One region of the Solibacillus sp. FSL H8-0538 genome, then DNA from elsewhere that is predicted to be linked to it. Evidence: riboswitches for the same ligand, from Rfam matches in the RefSeq annotation. Region 1 holds a riboswitch; each other region holds the start of a gene.
The links. A riboswitch is a leader RNA that binds a small molecule or an ion and turns the genes downstream of it on or off. The one in region 1 is predicted to bind thiamine pyrophosphate.
Positions count from the first base shown of each region.

Region 2: it holds a riboswitch for thiamine pyrophosphate, as region 1 does, so the genes downstream of both, thiT (energy-coupled thiamine transporter ThiT) here and thiC (phosphomethylpyrimidine synthase ThiC) in region 1, are expected to answer to the same signal.
Region 3: it holds a riboswitch for thiamine pyrophosphate, as region 1 does, so the genes downstream of both, thiT (energy-coupled thiamine transporter ThiT) here and thiC (phosphomethylpyrimidine synthase ThiC) in region 1, are expected to answer to the same signal.

Region 1 is NZ_JBBOPI010000001.1:288,592-295,686, reverse strand. Features, by position in the region: gene MHH87_RS01350 (AMP-binding protein) at 155-1,549, opposite strand; gene MHH87_RS01345 (acyl carrier protein) at 1,542-1,793, opposite strand; partial or broken gene MHH87_RS01340 (manganese catalase family protein) at 2,241-2,453, shown strand; gene MHH87_RS01335 (hypothetical protein) at 2,645-2,887, shown strand; gene thiC (phosphomethylpyrimidine synthase ThiC) at 2,989-4,767, opposite strand; TPP riboswitch at 4,919-5,033, opposite strand; partial or broken gene MHH87_RS01325 (AEC family transporter) at 5,093-6,019, opposite strand; gene MHH87_RS01320 (methyl-accepting chemotaxis protein) at 6,289-7,095, opposite strand, start outside.
Region 2 is NZ_JBBOPI010000001.1:3,224,351-3,231,445, forward strand. Features, by position in the region: gene MHH87_RS15540 (hypothetical protein) at 1-153, shown strand, start outside; gene MHH87_RS15545 (beta-class carbonic anhydrase) at 317-889, shown strand; gene MHH87_RS15550 (GNAT family N-acetyltransferase) at 1,062-1,673, opposite strand; gene MHH87_RS15555 (polyphosphate kinase 2 family protein) at 1,969-2,838, opposite strand; gene MHH87_RS15560 (hypothetical protein) at 2,954-3,685, shown strand; gene map (type I methionyl aminopeptidase) at 3,821-4,579, opposite strand; gene thiT (energy-coupled thiamine transporter ThiT) at 4,915-5,472, opposite strand; TPP riboswitch at 5,702-5,807, opposite strand; gene MHH87_RS15575 (DUF4870 domain-containing protein) at 5,937-6,263, shown strand; gene MHH87_RS15580 (hypothetical protein) at 6,333-6,458, shown strand; gene MHH87_RS15585 (SMC family ATPase) at 6,506-7,095, opposite strand, start outside.
Region 3 is NZ_JBBOPI010000001.1:2,155,217-2,162,311, reverse strand. Features, by position in the region: gene MHH87_RS10205 (cytochrome C oxidase subunit IV family protein) at 1-280, shown strand, start outside; gene MHH87_RS10200 (ring-cleaving dioxygenase) at 817-1,758, shown strand; gene MHH87_RS10195 (alpha/beta hydrolase) at 1,789-2,394, shown strand; TPP riboswitch at 2,743-2,841, shown strand; TPP riboswitch at 2,989-3,089, shown strand; gene thiT (energy-coupled thiamine transporter ThiT) at 3,239-3,820, shown strand; gene tenA (thiaminase II) at 3,835-4,518, shown strand; gene thiM (hydroxyethylthiazole kinase) at 4,505-5,257, shown strand; gene thiD (bifunctional hydroxymethylpyrimidine kinase/phosphomethylpyrimidine kinase) at 5,254-6,075, shown strand; gene thiE (thiamine phosphate synthase) at 6,062-6,685, shown strand; gene MHH87_RS10165 (HAD-IIB family hydrolase) at 6,752-7,095, shown strand, end outside.

The DNA.
Region 1 (7,095 bases):
CGAAACGCTTAAGAACTAATAAACCATGTACTAATGTAGGTTTCACGTTATTTCAATGTTTCACCTAGAAGGTGCACACTCAGTTTCAGATCTCAGTATTTAAGGTTTTGTCACGTGTATCACATTTCCTGTTACGGGTTCAGGTGATTATAAATTATCCATATTTAGGTAACTCAGAATAGAGGATTTTTCCAAAATGATTACGTGGGATTTCCTCAATTCTTATAATTTCAAAGCCCTTTAAGTTTAATTTTTCCTTAATTATTTTTTTAATTTGAACACGATCTTCTTTTAACGTGTAAATATACATTTGATCATCCGTCCCAGCGCAGATACAATCATGACCATGCTCATTTAAAAGTCCTTCAACTTCATCTAGGCTGATACGGTTTCCATAGACTTTAATCATTCTTTTGATTCGGCCAGATATAAAATAATACCCATCCTGATCAAAGTAAGCCAAATCACCTGTGCGCAAAATACCGTTGTTCTCATCTTTTTTCGAAAGATCGAATAACGACTCAGCATACCCCAAAGAAACATTTGCTCCTTTGTATATCAATTCGCCGATAATATTAGGCGCTGTAATTTTGTTGCCATTATCATCTTGCAGAATCAGTTCTCCATCTGGAATGGCGATACCAATACTTCCGACTTTATCAAGATTTTTTTCACATGGTAAATAGGTCATCCGCGCTGTTGCTTCAGTTTGACCGTACATGCTAAAAAAATGAATTCCTTTCTGATTACATACTTTAGCAAATTTGTACGATAACATTGAGCTTAATTTCCCACCTGCTTGAGTTAGTTTTTTTAAACTTGGAAGATTAAACTCTTCAAACTTCAGCCTATTAAGCATCTCATATATGAAAGGAACTCCTCCAAAAGTTGTTACCCGTTGCTCTCTACATAAGTCCCAAAACTCTTTTTTCATGATAGATGCATCCGTTACAATTATCGTCGCCCCGCATATGAAATGACTATTGATGATAGAAAGACCATAGGAGTAGTTCATTGGAAGTGTTGTTATAGGTTTATCGTCTGCATTGATGTCTAGGTACTTCGCTATGGATTCAGCATTTTTGAAAATATTTTCATAACTTAAGCGAACAAATTTTGGGCTCCCAGTACTTCCCGAGGTTGTTAAAAGAAGCGCAAGATGTTCATCAAGATCATGTTGGAAAAATGTCGGACACTTATATAATGTGTAATCTCCAAACGCAAATGAACTATCCATTACTTTTAATAGGTCTTGATTTTCACTACTCGCCCAAATGTATGTAGGCTTATAAAGGTTAATGAGTCTGCGCAACCGATCAATATGGATGGATGCATCCAAAAGTACAGGTACAACACCACCTCTAATAAAACCTACGTAGCCAAATAAAGACTCTTTATTATTTGAACATAAACAAAAAACGAGCGTTCTTTCACCTACTTTACCACAGATAGCGTCAGCAATTTCTATCATTTCAGAGTAAGAATATTCTCGTTCAGCATATACAGCAGTGCGGTTCCAAAACTCCTCAAATTTTTTGAAACTATTCATTAATAAAGTCTACTCCCAACCGTTTCAATAGCTCCATTCCTGATAGGTAAGAATCGAACTCTGTAATCCATTCAGAATCTAATGAGACATCAAAAACATCCTCAATCTCAGAAATGAGTGTCATATGTCCAATTGAATCCCATTCTCTTGTTACTCCAAGTGCTAAATTTTCACATACATCATCTTCCTCTAAGTCCAGCACATTGATAAATGTATTTCTATATTTTTCGATATTTCTCATCATTTACACCCTTTCAATAATTACTTTCTCCTGCATCTGTGTGAAGATCTTGTTAGCTCAAACAGTTTTTATATCTGACAAATCTTCTAGGGTTCAGCAACCCCATCTTGAAGATGATGCACCTGAAATCTACGGTAACCTAATCCATATTAGATCTGTCTGAAGTTATACTTTTTTGTCATGGATAATGCACACTCTAGCTCGAAGAAAAATATTTAGAATATCGTTGGAAGAAATAATGGACAAAATGCGCAACCATTATGGATTACTCAATTCAATAATTCTGTTATTTTTCATCGAGACAGCACTTATTAGCACATTTTCATTATCTTTTCTTGATAACGAGAATCATTTGCAGATATGATTCTAGCATAACGCTTTTCAGAAGGTCAATAACTAAAATAAGGGCTTTTTGCCTGATTCACAGTTTTGGAAAAGGAGTTCTTTTAAATGTGGATATACGAAAAAAAAGCTACAATACCCCGTAAAAGTAAGCACCTGTAACCTCAAACTAGCTAAATTCCTAGTCGACAATACGGTACTGACGGCGAAATCGCCGAAACTCTCCGATATATAAACCAGCGCTACTCCATTCCTGACAAAGTTGTCGGACTCCTAACAGACATCGCAACTGCAGAATTTTCTCACCATGAGATGATTGCCAATGATAGTCAAACAGATTAAAGACGTATCAATACAAATGGGTATTTGGGAAAAGATTAGAGATCAAATTATAGATTTAGTAAAATAACACTATAAAACTAAAGCATGCTTTAGTTACATAAGAAAATTAATTAGATTTTATCTTGATTAATATCGTTAAAGATTTTCTCAAACAGGGTGCAATTGAAGACATGACGTCTCAAATCGAAGATGTTTCGGCTTCTACACAACAAGTTTCTGCGAGTACTGAAGAGGTTGCTGCATCCGTCAATGAAATGTCCTCTGTGGCAAGTAATGCGGCCGAACAATCTGAAATGATTGCAGCTGCTGTTGAAGAACAAACAGCCACAATCCATGAAATTAGTGCCGTTGCGAAATCATTAAGTGAAGGCGCCGTACATGTCCAACAGGAAATTAATAAATTTAAAGTTTAATAACAAAGAAAGCAGTTCCCTGTAACTAGACGTTTACAGAGGACTGCTTTTCACATTATAGGGTACTGCAGAAAACTATTGACGAATTGAACAATTCTCTCTTACTGATACAGTTGACTACCTGCTTTTTTAAATTCCGCTGCTTTTTCCTGCATCCCTTGATGAATAGCCTCTGTCGTATTTAAATCCTTGTCCTTTGCAAAATTACGAATATCCTGCGAAATTTTCATACTGCAAAACTTTGGCCCACACATTGAACAGAAATGTGCTGTTTTTGCACCCTCTGCAGGCAATGTTTCATCGTGATATTCCACTGCTCGCTCTGGGTCTAGCGATAAGTTGAATTGATCGCGCCAACGGAATTCAAAGCGTGCCTTTGATAATGCATCATCACGCACTTGGGCTCCTGGATGACCTTTTGCCAAATCTGCCGCATGTGCTGCAATTTTATACGTAATCACCCCAACACGCACATCTTCACGATTTGGTAAACCTAGATGTTCTTTCGGTGTTACATAGCACAGCATGGCCGTACCGAACCAACCAATCATGGCTGCACCAATAGCTGATGTAATATGGTCATAACCTGGCGCAATATCTGTTGTTAATGGCCCCAATGTATAAAACGGAGCTTCCTTACATACTTCCAATTGCTTGTCCATATTTTCCTTAATAAGATGCATCGGCACGTGACCTGGCCCTTCCACCATAACCTGTACATCATGCTGCCATGCAATTTGCGTTAGCTCTCCCAGTGTTTCAAGCTCTGCAAACTGTGCCTCGTCATTGGCATCTGCAATTGAGCCAGGACGTAAGCCATCCCCTAATGAAAAGGCCACATCATACGTTTTCATAATTTCACAGATTTCTTCAAAATGCGTGTATAGGAAGTTTTCCTCATGATGATATAAGCACCACTGCGCCAGTATAGAACCGCCACGAGACACGATGCCCGTCACACGATTGGCTGTCAGTGGCACATAACGCAGCAATACGCCTGCATGAATCGTAAAGTAATCGACCCCTTGCTCTGCTTGCTCGATTAACGTATCACGATAGACCTCCCACGTTAAATCCTCCGCGATGCCATTCACTTTTTCAAGCGCTTGATAAATTGGTACCGTTCCTACTGGCACAGCCGCATTGCGAATGATCCATTCTCGCGTTGTATGAATATGCTTACCCGTAGATAAATCCATAATATTGTCCGCACCCCAGCGCGTTGCCCATGTCATTTTTTCCACTTCCTCTGCAATGGAAGAGGATACGGCTGAATTACCAATATTCGCGTTGATTTTCACGTGGAAGTTACGCCCAATAATCATTGGTTCTGCCTCTGGATGGTTAATATTCGACGGCATAATCGCACGACCTGCGGCAATTTCAGCACGGACAAATTCAGGGTCCATATTTTCACGAATTGCTACAAACTCCATTTCGGGTGTAATAATGCCCTTTCTTGCGTAGTGTAGCTGTGTCACATTACGGCCCTTTTTTGCACGTAGAGGCTTTCGGGAAAGTTCAGGAAAAACATTTTCTTTCATACGTGGATCATCAGCATTGCGGTAGCCATTATCCTCTGGCTTAATCGTACGACCCTCGTATTCCTCGACATCGCCACGTTCTATTATCCACGCACTGCGTAAAGCAGGCAAACCCTTTGTAATGTCAATATTATAGGTAGGATCTGTATACGGACCACTCGTATCATAAACACGCACTGGTGCATTGTCCTCTTCACCAAAGCTACCTGTTGTTGGACTGAGTGTAATTTCACGCATCGGCACTAAAATATCTGGTCGTGATCCTTCCAAGTACACTTTTTTACTTCCCTCAAAGTTGGACATGATGGAAATGTTTTTTTCGCTAACTGTTGTCATAAACGAATTCTCCCCTAGTAAAAGATTTTTGAAATAGGACCGAATCCAGCTCACCCCAACAGATACTATTGCTAAATAAGAAAAGCCGAATCCAAGAAATATTGGATCCGGCTGTGTTGTAAGGGTTTCATTTATCGCACATTTCACGTATGGCGATAATCGTTAACTTTCCCACGCTGGTATGAGCCAGATCAGGTCCAAAGGGTCAAGAAACCTCTATGCGTTTCTCTCTCAGCCTGACTCATCAGACTCCCCTAGTTAAGGCTATTTAGTTTGATGTTAGTTTAGCAGATATTACTAATAGATGGAAGATTCATTTTCATTTTTACGCAAAAAGTATTTCTGCTATATAAATGACAACCGTCACTGTTATACAGCTAACAATAGTTGAGAGTAACACCGTTTGCGCAGCGGTTGCTGATTCCACGTCATATTCTAACGCAAGACTCGAGCTATTGAGTATGGTTGGAAAAGCACTGGCGATAAAGAGCGATTGCGCCACCACACCATCTAAGCCAAGTACGAAAATAATGAGTAACGCCACAGTTGGCCCAATAATGAGTTGCGTAAAGCAACTCACAAAGACTGTCTTATTGAACATCGACTTGATTTCTAGCTGAGAAAGCTGTGCCCCAAGTGTAATCAGTGCCACAGCGATGAAGCCATCTGCCACATGATCAATCGGAATACGAATAAACTGCGGAATGCCAATATCTAAGAATTTCATGCCGACACCAATAATTAGTGCATGAATAATCGGCATTTTTAAGAAATCCTTCACAATGGCAAGCCCTGATTTCGTCGAGGAAATCAAATTATATAGCCCATATGTATACGTCGTCATATTTTGAAAAATCACAAGGATCAACTGAATTGCTACCCCTATCGGCTGCGTCACGAAAATCATTTGCGCCACCGGAATACCGTAGTTGCCCGAGTTAATGAGCACTACACTATTTTTAAACACCGCCGATTCCGTTTTGGCAAGACCGAGCCCCTTTGCTAAAAAGTGACTAAGCACCATCTGACTGCCGATAAATAATGTGATAAACACCGACACCTGCCCAAGCACCGACAGCTCCACACTCGTTTCATATAAATTCACAAAAACAGCAGCTGGCATAAAGCAATACGTAATCAGCTACGACAAGGCCTTCAAATTAAAGCGAAACTTCTTCTGCAAAACAGCGCCCAGCAGCAACACTAAAATCGGGGCAACAATTTGAAAGAAAATCATGCCGAGATACATCATGTGGTTGTCCCCCTTTCGTTCTGCTTTTATAGTAGAACTGTCCAGTGGGTTGGTCAATCCTAATGAATGTGGGAGGGTTCGGCAGAGCATAGTGATGTACTACCGGAGCGCTGCGGCCACTTACCTGAGCGGGGCGGCGTCCTACCAGTGCAGCGCTTATCCTCTCTGTTCCTAATTAAAATGAACGAAAAAGACTGCCACCCAAAGTCAAGTGTCCCTGACTTTAGGTGGCAGCCTTGCTTTTTGCTTCTACATGAGTACCTAATTGATTAAGTGAGTTTGAATCGATTGACAACCGCTTGTAACTCATGTGCAATTTGATTCATATTATTGATGGAATCTGCTACTTTCTCTAGCTCTGCTTGTTGATCAACGGCTGACGCACTTACCTCTTCCGCTGAAGCAGCTGTTTCTTCTGAAATAGCTGAGATACTTTGGATAGCCATCATTGCTTGATTTTTATGATTCAACATATTAGAGAGTTCAGAGAGTAGTTCATTAATTGCCGTTGCAATAGAACTAGAAAGCTCACTATTATCTTTAAATGCCGATTCCGTACTTTGAACTGATTCATTTTGAGCTTGCATTAAGCCGACATTGGAGGAAATTACTGAGACTGTTTGTTTGGAGTCCTCTAAAATACTTTCCACGGTTGTCTTAATGACTTCGGTTTCTTTTCTTGACTGTTCCGCCAGTTTTCTAACTTCCTCTGCTACCACGGCAAAGCCTTTACCATGCTCTCCAGCGCGAGCAGCTTCAATACTTGCATTTAGTGCAAGCAGATTTGTTTGCTCCGTAATACCTTGAATGGATGCAATAACTTGATGGATGTTTGCAATGTTGGAGGCTAGTGATTCAATTTGCTGTTGTATTCTTCCATTCATTTCATTCGTTTCTGCATTACGTTCCCGCAAACTTTCGACTTCTTTCATCCCTTTGTCTGTAGTGGCTCTTGTTTTGTTTGACAATTCGTCCATTTGATTCGATAGCATTGTAATGGCATCGATTTGATCAGATAAATCGATCATGCGATAATTTGTTACTTCCGTATCTTCGGATTGCTTCGAAGCACCTTG
Region 2 (7,095 bases), 2.9 Mb from region 1:
ACAACTGTTTTAGGTTATTCAGTAGTTCTTTTAATCTGCCTTTGGTTCTTTATCCATTTCCTACGTGTAGGTTTAAAATCTGAAGAATCAGTTCACATTGATGCAAAAACTGGTAACTTTGCACCTGGTGAATTAGCTAAAAACCATCATTAATGTATTTAACAGTCGCTCTTGTAGCGGCTGTTTTTTTATTCCCTGCTTTTTGTTTACGGTTTTCACTATTTATAAGTTGTTTACCCTGAAATATGTTTTTATTATTTGAATTCTTAAAAATTTAATTTAAAATAGATTTTGTAAGGAAAGGGGTATCATAGTTATGTCTTCATTAAAAGAAATTTTAAGCTTCAACGACTCGTTTGTAACAGATAAAAAATACGAGCCTTTTATAACGACCAAATATCCAGATAAGCGTATTGTTATTTTATCATGTATGGATACGCGCCTAGTGGAGTTATTACCAAAAGCAATGAACTTACGTAATGGTGACGTGAAGATCGTCAAAAGTGCCGGTGCGATTGTCAATCATCCATTTGGTGGTATTATGCGTAGTTTACTTGTAGCAGTGTATGAGTTAAAAGCGGACGAGATTTACATTGTAGGGCATTATGATTGCGGGATGAGTGCAATTGACCCTGATCAAATGCTTGGCCATATGGTAGAACGCGGCGTTAAACAGGAAATCATTGATATCATTAGTTATTCTCGAGTTGATTTAAAAGAATGGCTACGTGGTTTTGGCGACGTGACAACAAGCGTAATGAAAAGTGTGGATTTAGTGCGTAGTCATCCGTTAATGCCTAAAGGAATACCAGTACACGGACTCGTTATTGACCCAAGTACAGGTAGACTCGATTTAGTAACGGACGGTAATACTGTTATTAGTAAATAATTGTACAGCGAATTGGTTACATGCCAATTCGCTTTTTTTACGAATGGCTAAATAAAATAACATTGTTTTTTATGGAATTAAACATTCCTAGCGAAAACATACTACAACTCTCCACGGCACAAAGAGCGAATTCGAACCACAGCGTTTAATAACGCCTTACAAAAAAAAAAGATTAGCGCTGGTAGCTAATCTTTTTAAAATCGTTCTGTAAAATGGCATACATATAATGGTCTACCCATTCACCGTTAATAAATAGCAGCTCTCTTAGTAAGCCTTCGCGTACAAGTCCTGATTTTTCAAGAACGCGAACAGAACCCTCGTTTTTCGGTGAAACATATGCCTCGATACGGTGAATATTAATCGTTTGAAATGCAAATTCAAGCACGAGCTTGACTGCCTCAGTAGCGATACCCCGTCCCACAAAGCTTTTATCAACGGAATAGCCAATGAACGCACTTGAATACGGCAAGCGCTTAATGGCATATAGCGAAATATGGCCGATTAATTGCTGTGAATTCATCTCATAAATGCCGAAAGAAAACTCCCGATTTGCATGCAACAGTTGCAGGCTCTCTAAAATCTTTTTATATTGCGCTTCTTCTGTGTAGTACTCATCTCGGTGCAGCGGCTCATACGTCGACCAAGAATATTTATTGTTCGCTAGTAACTCCGCTAATTGTCTCGCATCGGATTCTATAAATGTGCGTAATGTACATTGGTCACCGAATAGTCTAATCACGCGATCACCCTTTTTCTGAAATAAGCCCCATAAATTCCTTAACATCTTTTCGCACAATACAATTCCTTTCTCCCAATGGGGATGTTCCGTAATAGCTTTTCCTAGTTACGCCATCGCTAATCCTTCGGTAAAGGCTTCTGCTGTGCTTCCCCCATTAATTCCTAATTTTTTTGCTCCTATCATTTCTACGAAGGATAAAGCAGTTTCGTTCACGTTCATTGTGAGTCGACGATTTATCCTATGCGAGAAACGTTGTGCATATGTACGAAAATCTATGCACTCATGTTGAATCCATTGACATAGTTAGTGAACATTGTAATTTCAATAGCATTTTGTGAAGCTATTTACTTTTCTTTTTCGCATTATTTTTCTTTTCTTTTTTATCTTCTTCTCTTTCAATTGTCTCTTCTGGTACTTCTAGCGCTTCTAATTCCGCTAGTGCTTCTGAGGCCTCTTTATGTGCCTCGTCGAATACATTCGTTATATGTAAGCCACGGCGAGCAGCTTCCTTTTCAATATGTGCGATTGTATCTTTTAATACTTGTATACGTGCATATTGCTTATCATTACCTGGAATTAAAAACCAAGGCGCCTGCTCAGAGTCCGTTTTTGCAAACATTTCGTCAGCGGCTTCACTATATAAATCAAATTTTTCACGGTTACGCCAATCTTCCTCTGTCAGCTTCCACGCCTTGTATGGATCCTGTGCTCGGGCATTAAAGCGTTGTAATTGTTCGTCAGCATCAATATGAATCCAAAACTTGATGATAATATAGTCCCCATCTGTTAATAGTTGCTCGAAATTATTAATTTCATTATAAGCACGCTTCCATTCTGTTTCTGTCGCGAAACCTTCAATACGTTCCACTAGGACGCGACCATACCACGACCGGTCAAAGATAGAAATTTGTCCATGCTGTGGAAGCTTGCGCCAGAAACGATGCATATAGTTATAACGAAATTCATGTGCTTGTGGTGCTGAAATTGGATGTACAATGAGTCCACGCGGGTCAATGCGTTCTGTTAGGCGTTTAATCGCGCCACCCTTACCAGCTGCATCCATACCTTCAAATAATATAATTAAACCAATTTTATTATTGAATAAAAACTGCTGAGCGTTTAACATTTCATACTGAAGAACTTTTAATTTTTTCTTATACATTTTTTTGTCTAGTTCAAGCGATAAGTCGAGATCTTTGATTTTTTTCATGTATATCATTCCTCCTTGTTAAGATACTTCCATTTTACTGTAAAATAGGTGTAAATGGTATTTGTTGTTGAAAACTATAGGAATGTATATAATTTTATTGAAAGGAGAGGACGTTATGGATCGCATCGTTTTGCTTTTTACGTCTCTTATTGTAATAGCAACATTTACGACTTGCGCATATTGGTTTGAATTAAACGGACAAGCAACGATTGAAATTTTAAATCGTTTACCGATTTTATTCTTACCTGCTAGTTATGTGTATATGCTATGGATCGTAATATTCGTTAGTTTATTCGTTTGGATGATAAACTACTATAAAAACCGACATACGCCTTTACGTGTATCTACACTGCAAACGGCTTTATTTGTTTGTATTAGTGTTTTACAAGTTGCCACTTTATTTACATGGCATAGTGAGCTCTATATCGCCTCGATTACATTCTTGGCACTACAACTCCTCTCTATGTTCGGACTTTATATGACGTATCCTCTTAACAGAGAAGGTATTCACTTACGTATGCCAATTGCTGCACTTTTAAGCTGGTCCTTAATGTTATTTTTAGTCTTTATTCGTTATATTCATGTCTTTTTCGAATGGCCAGACTTCGGCTTCAGCAACGCCTTATGGGCAGTAATTATTATGACAATTGGTACCGCATTTGCACTTCATTTACGCTATCATCATTTCGATATTATTAGTCCACTTGTCTTTATTTGGAGTTATATTGGCATTATTATTGCTTATGGTTTTGAAGAGCTACTCGTTTCAACTGCCGCGTTCTTTTTATGCGGAGTGATGATTGTCGGCATTATTTTTATGAAAAAGACACATCTCGCCCTGAAATAAAGCAAAACATTCTTAAACACTAAAAAAATCGTAGCGCCTAAATGGCGTCTACGATTTTTTTAGTCTTCTGATTAGAAAGACACAACTCGCTCAAAATAGGGCGAGTTGATGTCCTTACTTATGTGGATGGGAAAGTTATACTTTTTCATCCAATAAAGTTAAAATTATCGGTTTATCCTTTGTTACAATAATTGAATGTTCAATTTGTGCAACTAATGATTGATCTGGTGTAACGAATGTCCAGCCATCACCTGATTCAACGATATGCTCTGCTTTTGCTGAAATGAATGGCTCTACTGCTAACACCATACCTTCCTTCATAATCGTCGTATCCCAAGCATCATAATAGTTTAAGATGTGATCAGGTGATTCATGAAGTGAGCGACCCAGACCATGACCAGTTAAGTTCATAATGACTGTTAAGCCGTGATCACGTGCTTCACGTTCAACTGCTTTACCAATTTGGTTTAATTTTGAACCGGCTTTTATTTTCGTTATCGCACGATCTAATGCTGATTTTGCTACCGCACAAAGCTTTTCTTTATCCTCATAGCCTTCACCAATAACGAATGAAATCCCTGTATCTGCAAAGTAGCCATCTAAAGAGCCTGATACATCAATATTAACAATATCGCCTTCTTTGATAACTTTAGAACCCGGAATACCATGCGCTACTTCGTGGTTTACACTAATACAAGTGTAGCCCGGAAAATCATATTCGCCTTTAGGACCTGAAATCGCACCAGCCTCCGCAAACATACGGCCTGCAATTTCATCTAATTCCAGTGTTGTTACGCCCGGTTTTGTCGCAGCCTTCATCGCTTCACGAATTTCCGCACAAATACGGCCGATTTTTTTAAATGCTTCTATTTCTTCTTGAGTTTTTACAATCATGTTAAACGTCCTTCCTGTAACAATGTCTACCCTTTACTATAACATAATTAAAATCTGTTGTAGTAACGCAAAATCTCGTTAAGTCAAACATCGTTGAAGCTCTTTTTATCATACATTATACGGGAATAACCTTACATATCAATTCAATAAATGCTTAATTACAATGTATGTTCTTAGCTTATCTATGGCTACCTCACAAGCGGCAAAAATTAGAAAAACACATCTCGCCCAAAATAGGGCGAGATGCTGTCCTTTCTTATGTAGATATGAAAGTTATACTTTCTTATCTACCAAGTAAAGTGTAGTTCGCTATAAAAAACGAACTACACTTTTTATCATTTTGCTTGTAGAAGCTTTGGTGCAGAAGTAAATAATAATACTGCAACAATAGCTGTTAATATTGTCGCCGGAAGCATATACGTTCCATTATAAATTATCGAATACGCCCATACATTTTGGTCTCCTGCATATTCCGCAAAAAAGATAACGCCTGCTAATGTATGCGCAACGTAACGTAAAAAACCACCTAAAACCGTTCCGATCACGATAAAAACAGCAATTTTTGTTTTATCTGCCCTTGCTGCAGCCGTTAATAATGGTTGGCGTACAATTCCAGCTAAACCAACGACAGTAAAAGCAATGCCGTAATCTAGTAGTGCCTGCGCCCAGTGTAAAATGTACGCACCGAACATCATTTGAAGTACGCCAATGAGTAAGCCCGTTGCGAGTCCTGCTGATAGTCCCCAGCGAATGGACATTAATATAATTGGCACCATGACTAAGCTAATGGATCCGCCCTGTGCCCAAAGCGTAAATGTTAATTGGTCTAAAATAATGCCGATTGCTGCGAAAATCGCGATTTCTACGAGCATTAATAAACGTTTGTTGTTCATAACAAATCTCCTCTCTTTTTTCCGATGTAGGATTTGAGAAGGAATAGAAACTGCAAAGCCTGACGACAATTAGAAAAGCACATTCGCGCATGTATGAGCAATAACTCAGCGTCCATACGACATTATCGATAGTACTGACATCGTGTCAGCCTCAACCTAGATGGTGTGACTCGAATGGCTAGACAATAAAAAAAACCGACATCAGGACAGAGCCTGACGTCGGTTAGAAGTCGGTTTCTATCCACATCCCTGCGCAAGTGTTAACTTACAGGTTCGAAGGGTCAGTACATACGTGTACAATCTCAGCCGACAAATCGGCCCCCCTTGTGGGCATACATCTTAAATTGCTAGAACATACTCATTGTACTGAACGCAGCACTATAATTCAACAACAGATTTTTTTGTTTTCATTACGAATCTTTTTGTTTGCCCTATTCGTATAATTTACAAAGGAGCTGATTTTTATGGACAATACGAAAGGCTTGAGCGCACTTAATTATTTTAGCATCTTTTTTGCGCCATTTTTATTACCGATTATCGTCTTTCTAATTTCTCAGGATGAAGAGGTTCGTTATCATGCAAAACGTGCGTTATTATCACATGTAATCCCATTTGTTATTGGTATAATTATTGCTGCCTTTTTCTTATTTACAGTCATCCTTAGTGGCAATGAACCAAATTGGGGTGACACAGTTTTTACGTCTATGTTCCTACTGATGGGCTTATATGCATTAGCCTCATTCTTCATTGTTATTTGGAATGTCATCCAAGGTGTTAAAGTATTGCGCTAATGTTCATAGACACTAAAAATTAGGGTATATTAAACTAATTAAACCATTATCTAAAGGAGTGCAAGCACTATGAATATTGGAAAAATTTTTAAAACGGCCGTAAAAGTTGCCCCGATTGTTTATCCAATCATTAAAAAAATTGTCATTAATAAATCAGCCCTGTCTAACTCTACTACAACAACTCGCAAAAAATAATTAGAAAGAGGTAGCCCTTCGCAACGTGCGAACAAGCTACCTCTTTTTTATTTAATCACAATGGAAGTACGGCTGTAGCCTTCTTTCAGCTTTTCAACATGAAGGATTGCTGGCATTGCGGCTTTTAGTTCTGCAACGTGCGAAATAACTCCAATTAATCGACCTGTTTGCTGAAGATCAATTAAAATATCTATTGCTTTACGCAATGATTCTTCATCTAATGTACCGAAGCCTTCATCAATAAACATTGTGTCAATATGCACGCTCCCTTGCACCCCTTGAATAACATCCGCCATTCCGAGGGCTAATGAAAGTGAAGCATTAAATTTTTCTCCGCCTGATAGTGTTTTGACATCGCGTGTTTGACCTGTATTGCTGTCAAACACATCAATACTTAAACCACTTTGTGCATTCCCTTCTTTTCGCCCTGTACATTGTAAATAATATTGTCCGTCTGATAATATACGTAAACGCTCATTCGCTGCTTGCGTTACTTTTTCCAAATAGCCAATTTGAGCAAAGCGTTCAAATGAAATTTTATGTTCATTTTGACCACGTACTAAATCATAAACATGCTCAACCTTTGAGAGCTTTGCTTTGGATTCTTCAATTTCCTGCGCTACCTGTAATAAACTTG
Region 3 (7,095 bases), 1.9 Mb from region 1:
GGCAAAATTCTTTCCTATCGGTCAAGTAATGGGCTTTGTAGCATCATTAGTTTTAACAGCTGTAGCATTACTTGTTTATTTCACAGATATGTCAGTTTCAACTGGCATAATTGTATTACTTGTTACAGCATTCTTACAAGCGGGTCTTCAATTTATCGTGTTCATGCACGCTAGAGAATCAGAAGACTCTTGGATGATTTTCACAAAAATTGGTTACGGCGTTGGCTTAGTAGTCATTACAATAGTTGGTACATTACTTATCCTTCTTTGGGATATGTAATAGCCAAAACAACCACTTCGACAAATGTTCGGAGTGGTTGTTTATTTTTATGAGAAATCGGACTGGGGTATTATTAAATAAGAAGAAGGTTGCTGATAAATGGAGGCTCATACAGTTTGAAAAGGGGAAATTATAACGGAAAAGATAAGTTTTAAAAATGTCGATACAAATAATTGGGTCTTTACCAAAACATGTGCTTTTCTTTAAAAGAAAGTGTACTACTTTATAAGCACATGGAACGGAAGGCGGCAACTCCTGCGGGAAAAGCGTGAGCCTGGAGTGGAATGTGCTGTCAAGTACAGATTTTGGTGTATAGCCAAATAATTTAATAGGATTTTACAATTTAGAGGCACTTTTGAGAAGCATTGTTAATTGACAGTAAACACCCCCCCATGCTATTATTATCTCGAATTAAGGATAAATTAATTTGGAATAAATAAGGTGAGAGTTTAAATTTTTTTAAGTATATATCTCGAATTAAAGATAATGTAAATCGAACTATTTTTTAGGATATTTATATGAAAGAGGTGATTTTGATGAATCAAATTACAGGACATCATCATATTTCAATGATCACGAAAAACGCACAGCAAAACAATCAATTCTACAAAGACATCTTAGGATTACGTCGTGTGAAAAAAACGGTGAATCAAGATGCTCCGAGTATGTATCATTTATTTTACGGAGATTTAACAGGCAGTCCGGGAACAGAGCTATCATTTTTTGAAATACCAATGGTCGGAAAAACATATCGTGGAACGAATGCCATTACACGTATCGGTTTGTTCGTCCCTTCACTGGCGAGCTTAGCTTTTTGGAAAGACCGTTTTAAGCTTTTAAATGTGGAGCATGGGGAAATAACAAAGTACGCTGGTCGCGATGCACTGCATTTCGAAGATAGAGAGGGACTACAAATGGTCCTACTGAATCAAAACGGCGAGCAAGTTCCTGATTACTGGGCAGCGTGGGAACATTCGACTGTGCCAACTGAGCACCGAATTTTAGGAATGGGTACGGTTGAAATGACAGTACGATCTCTAGAGAGTTTAGCAAATACGTTAGAAAACTTATTTGGTTACGAACTAGCAAGCCGTTCAGAAAACATGGCACTTTACCAATCCATGAAAGGTTTAGGTTTTGGTGAAATTTTAGTTATTGAGAAGGATGGACCGAATGAAAAACCTGGTAAAGGAAGCATACATCATCTTGCTATTCGTGTAAAAGATGGTGCTGAACTACGCGCCTGGGAAAAACGGATTCATGACTTTGGCTTCACGATGTCAAAACTAACAGACCGTTACTATTTTGAGAGTTTATATTTTAGAGAGAAAAATGGTATTTTATTTGAACTCGCAACGGATGGACCAGGCTTTACGGTAGATGCAGCAGTGGAGAATCTCGGAAAGAAGCTTGATTTACCACCATTTTTAGAAAATAAACGTGCAGAAATTGAAGCACAATTAGCACCATTGGATTAAATAAAATGTAATTTAAAGGAGACTAGAGTAATGCACCATATTTATAAACAAGGAACAAATCCCAAAAAACCAGTTTTACTATTATTACATGGCACAGGTGGAGATGAAAATGGTCTACTAGCATTAGCAGACATCGTTGACCCAGAAGCAGCTGTTCTGAGTGTGCGCGGCAATGTGTTGGAAAACGGCATGCCCCGATTCTTCCGTCGTTTAGCAGAAGGTGTATTTGATATAGAAGATTTAATTTTGCGTACGAAAGAACTAAATACGTTCTTAGATGAAAAGGCTGTAGAATATGGTTTTGACCGAGGGAACGTTGTCGCAATCGGCTACTCAAACGGTGCGAATATTGCAGCAAGTCTGTTATTCCATTTTAATAATGCATTAAAAGGCGCAATCCTGCATCATCCAATGGTACCAAGACGCGGGATTGAATTACCTGATTTAAAAGGTACGCCTGTATTTATTGCTGCTGGTGTAAATGACCCGATTTGCCCGCAACAGGAATCAATAGATTTACAACAGTTATTAGAAGATGCAAATGCTTCTGTATCAGTGAAATGGGAAAACTTTGGCCACCAATTAACGATGAATGAAGTAGAAGCAGCAAAAGAATGGTACACTAATTTATTTTAAAAATAGAAGGTACAATACTGACATCTGTTCTCGCTATGATCATCATTTTTTTTCATGTTTCCAATCTTCAACAGTTGTAATCAATCGGAGTCTAGCTTTACGTGACTGAATTTTTAACACATGATTCGCATATTCGACCAAATCGCTATACGACTTATTCGCAAATAAGCGACATTAAGTAGTATCCTATCCATTTTGCACTTATTTTTGGATAAGTCGTATCTTCTTTTCGGTGATTTGACAAAATCGCTCGTCTTATTTTTAGAATTATTTTCGTCAAGTAGAAATTTGATGAAGCGCCAGTCTTAATTGCTAAAAAATTCAATCAGTGCTATAGTTACGATATTAAAATATTTGCGGGGGGACACTTCGGTGTTGAGAAGGCTAAAACCTGACCCTTAGAACCTGACAGTTAATACTGACGTAGGGAGCGAAGTACATACGCGTAATATACGCTTATTCTTTGTACATGAGGCTCTCCAACTTATTGGAGAGCCTTTTATGTTACTTAATTGTCTTGGCATTCGCACGTTCGACTTGAATTTGCTTTTAGTTCTTGTGTAACGAAGCGTGACTGCATTTTTCTATTGAATATTTTAATTGCGGGGGGACACTGTGGTGTTGAGAAGGTTAAAACCTGACCCTTAGAACCTGGAACAGTTAATACTGACGTAGGGAGCAATGATTTAAAACGCTTCTTTGTCATGTACAAAGAAGCGTTTTTATGTGGTTAAGAAAGTTCTACTTTCTTAACCACATAAAAAAAAGATATCAGCTCGCACAATTTTTTAGGAGATGTGTCTTACTAATTTGCACTTGCGTCTCCGAAAAGGAGGTGGAAATTTTGCGAAATAATAAACTACGTATGGTGACAGAAATTGCAATTTTTGCGAGTATTGGGCTTATTTTTGATCTATTAACATTTACGTTTATGCCGCAGGGCGGTGGGCTTAGCTTGATGATGTTACCGATTATTATCATGAGCTTGCGCTGGGGTGTAGGCGCTGGGATGACGACGGGATTTATTATTGGTGTACTCGGAATTGCGACGGGCGGTACGATTTATCACTGGGCACAGGCAGGTTTAGATTATTGCTTGGCTAGTGCGGTTGTTGGTGTAATCGGTGTTTTTCGTCAGCCAATTCTAAAAGCAAATCGTTTGGCGAAAAAGAAAGTTGTCACGTTTTATGTTGTCATTGGCGTACTTGTAAGTGGATTTTTAAAGTTTAGCGTACACGTTATATCAGGTGTTATTTTCTTTGCTGCCTATGCAGGAGATCAAAATGTTTGGCTGTATTCAATTATTTACAATGCCTCTCATTCGATTCCGTCACTTATTTTAACACTCATTTGTAGTGTGACCTTGCTTACGACGAAGGCACAGCTTATTCAAACACCGATGCACTATGTTGAGGTGAAATCATAAAGGGGGACAAATCAATGTCATTTTGTGAACAAGTAAGACAAGAAACAGATCTTTATTGGGAAGGGAGCTTCAACCATCCTTTTGTAAAAGGAATTGTTGACGGGACATTACCGTTAGAAAAATTTAAATTTTACATAATGCAAGATGCGTATTATTTAAAGCATTATACAAAGGTGTTAGCGATTGCAGCGACAAAAGCTGTGACAAATGAAGAAATCGAGTATTTCCTTGGACAAGCACGTGGTATTAATGAAGCAGAGCTTGAATTACACCGTACTGTTTTCCGTGAGCTTAATGTGACAGATGAGGAGCTTGATAATTTTGTACCAGCACCGGCTGCGTACAATTATGTGAGTCATATGTATAATGCAGCACAAAATGGGGACGTAGCGGAAGCGTTTGCGGCAATGTTCCCATGTCCGTGGCTGTATCAGGAAATTGGCGAGAAATACCGTGATGCCAAGCCAGGTGTGAAATTGTACGAGGAATGGATTGCGATGTATAGTAACGAAGATTTTAAAGCGACGATTGAAAAGCAAAAAGTAAAAATGGATCAATATGTATTAGAGCAACCGGGAAAACTAGCGATTTTTAAACAGCATTTTGAGAAGAGCTGCTATTACGAATGGAAATTTTGGGAAATGCCGTGGACAGTTGAAAACTGGCAAGATGAGGTGAAGCATTATGACTATGTATAAAATCCGTCTGCAACAGCCACTTGTTCACTGCATTACAAATTATGTTGTGACGAATTTCTCAGCGAATGGATTACTCGCAATTGGTGCGTCGCCGATTATGGCGGATGAAGTAGCTGAAATGCAAGATATGGCAAGCATAGTCGATACACTACTTATTAATATTGGTACGCTGAATGCACGAACGCGAGAAGCAATGCTTATAGCGGGTCAAACCGCAAATGGTCGCGGTATTCCGGTTGTGTTGGATCCAGTTGGTGTCGGGGCTACTGCTTATAGAAGAGAAACGGTGCAAGAGCTTTTAGAAAAAGTTCAATTTCATTTAATTCGTTGTAACGCTGGGGAACTTGCAGCAATTGCGGGAGTACCGTGGCAGTCTAAAGGAGTTGACAGCGGCGATGGCGAAATGGATATAGAGGAAATTGCCAAGCAGGTAGCACACAAGTACAAATGCCTAGTCATCGTTACAGGTCCAACAGATCTGTTAACGGATGGTGAAAAGACGTTGTATAGTTCTGGTGGAAATGCCCTAATGACGCAAGTAACGGGAACGGGCTGTCTACTTAGCGCAATTTGTGCAGCGGCACTTACGCTAGAAGGTGATGCACTATGTAACTTACAACAGGTGTTACAGGACTATAAGGAAGTCGCAACTAGTGCAGCTGTAGTAGGCAAGCTAGGTTCGTTCCAAGTCGAAGTGTTAAATGCATTATACAAAATTTCGCGAGGTGACATCGGATGAACATTGTGATGACAATTGCCGGCTCAGATAGTGGTGGCGGCGCCGGCATTCAGGCGGACTTAAAAACCTTTCAAGAGCTTGGCGTTTTTGGAACGTCTTCGATTACAGCATTAACGGCACAAAATACATTAGGTGTGGAGCGCATTTTCCCTGTACCTGCCGATTTTATTCAGCAGCAAATTAGCGTGGTATTCCGTGATATGCCAGTGTGCGCAGTGAAAACAGGCATGCTATTTTCAGCAGATATTATTCGGACAGTGGCGGAAACGTTAGAAGGTAAGGATATTCAATTAGTTGTCGATCCAGTTATGATTGCAAAGGGCGGCGCGACGCTACTTCAAAAGGATTCTGTGCAAGCATTGACTACTAAGCTATTACCGCTAGCAACAGTGCTGACACCAAATATTCCAGAAGCTGAGGTTATTACCGGCTTAACGATTCGTACGGAAGCGGATATTGCCCAAGCAGCTCAGCAAATTTTGGCAATGGGTGTAGGCTGTGTCGTGATGAAGGGCGGTCATTTAAGTGGCGATTATGCAATTGATACCGTTTTCTTTGCGGATGGTAAACAACTAGCCATTCAAAGTAAACGTATTGAGACAAACCAAACACATGGCACAGGCTGTACATTTTCAGCAGCCATTACCGCTTTTTTAGGCCAAGGGATGATGCTACGTGAGGCAATAATTGAAGCCAAAAAATTTGTCCAACTAGCGATTGCCAATCCGCTCAATATCGGACACGGTCACGGGCCAACGAATCACTTTGCTTATAAACAGCAGCAAATGTGTGAGGTGAAAATCATTGAAGCGCAGTAACTTATCAGTGTACTTCATCATGGGTACGCCGAACTGTCAACATGCCCCTTTAGCCGTGATAAAAGATGCGCTACAGGCAGGAATTACAATGTTCCAACTTCGGGAAAAGGGTGAACATGCACTAGTTGGCGATGAATTAGAAGCATTTGCCCGCGCTTGCCAGGCATTATGTGCGGAATATAATGTGCCATTTATCGTAAATGATGATGTAGAACTCGCACGCAAACTAGGAGCTAATGGTGTGCATGTTGGGCAGGGTGATCAGGCGCTTGCGGAAATTCGCGCGCAGTTTTTAGGGAAAATCGTCGGTGTGTCCGTACATACAAAGGAAGAACTAGATTTAGCCGTAGAAGGTGGTGCAGATTACGTAGGCATTGGACCAATTTTCGCTACGCAGTCTAAAGCCGACGCGAAAGCTCCAGCAGGGGTTACGTTCTTACACGAAGCGCGTGTACTTTATCCTGATTTTCCGATTGTTGCAATTGGAGGAATTACAATAGCGAATGCATCGGCAACACGTGCGGCCGGTGCAGATGGCGTTGCGGTTATTTCAACAATTTGTCAAAGTACAAATAGGCAGCAAACGATCGCTAACTTAGGACAATATTAATAGAAATTGCAATTCATCATACACCTCAAAACACCCTTCAAGTATAATTGTTTTGAGGTGACGATGATGAAGTTTATTTTTGACTTAGATGGCACGATTTGCTTCAAAGGACAGCCGTTAAGTGCGGATATTTGTACAGCTATAAATGGCTGTGTTGAAGCAGGGCATGAAGTAATTTTTGCATCAGCCCGACCAATTCGTGATATTTTACCGGTTCTTCCGAAAAGCTTTCACGGCTTTCGAATGGTTGGTGGCAATGGTGTTTTTGTATATCAAAATAATGAAATTGACGTAGCGGGTTTTCCGGAGGACGCAAAGCAGGCACTATTAGAACTTATTGAAGAATTTCGTCTTCCTTATTTAGTAGATGGCCGCTGGGATTATAGTTTTACCGGAGATAAGTCGCATCC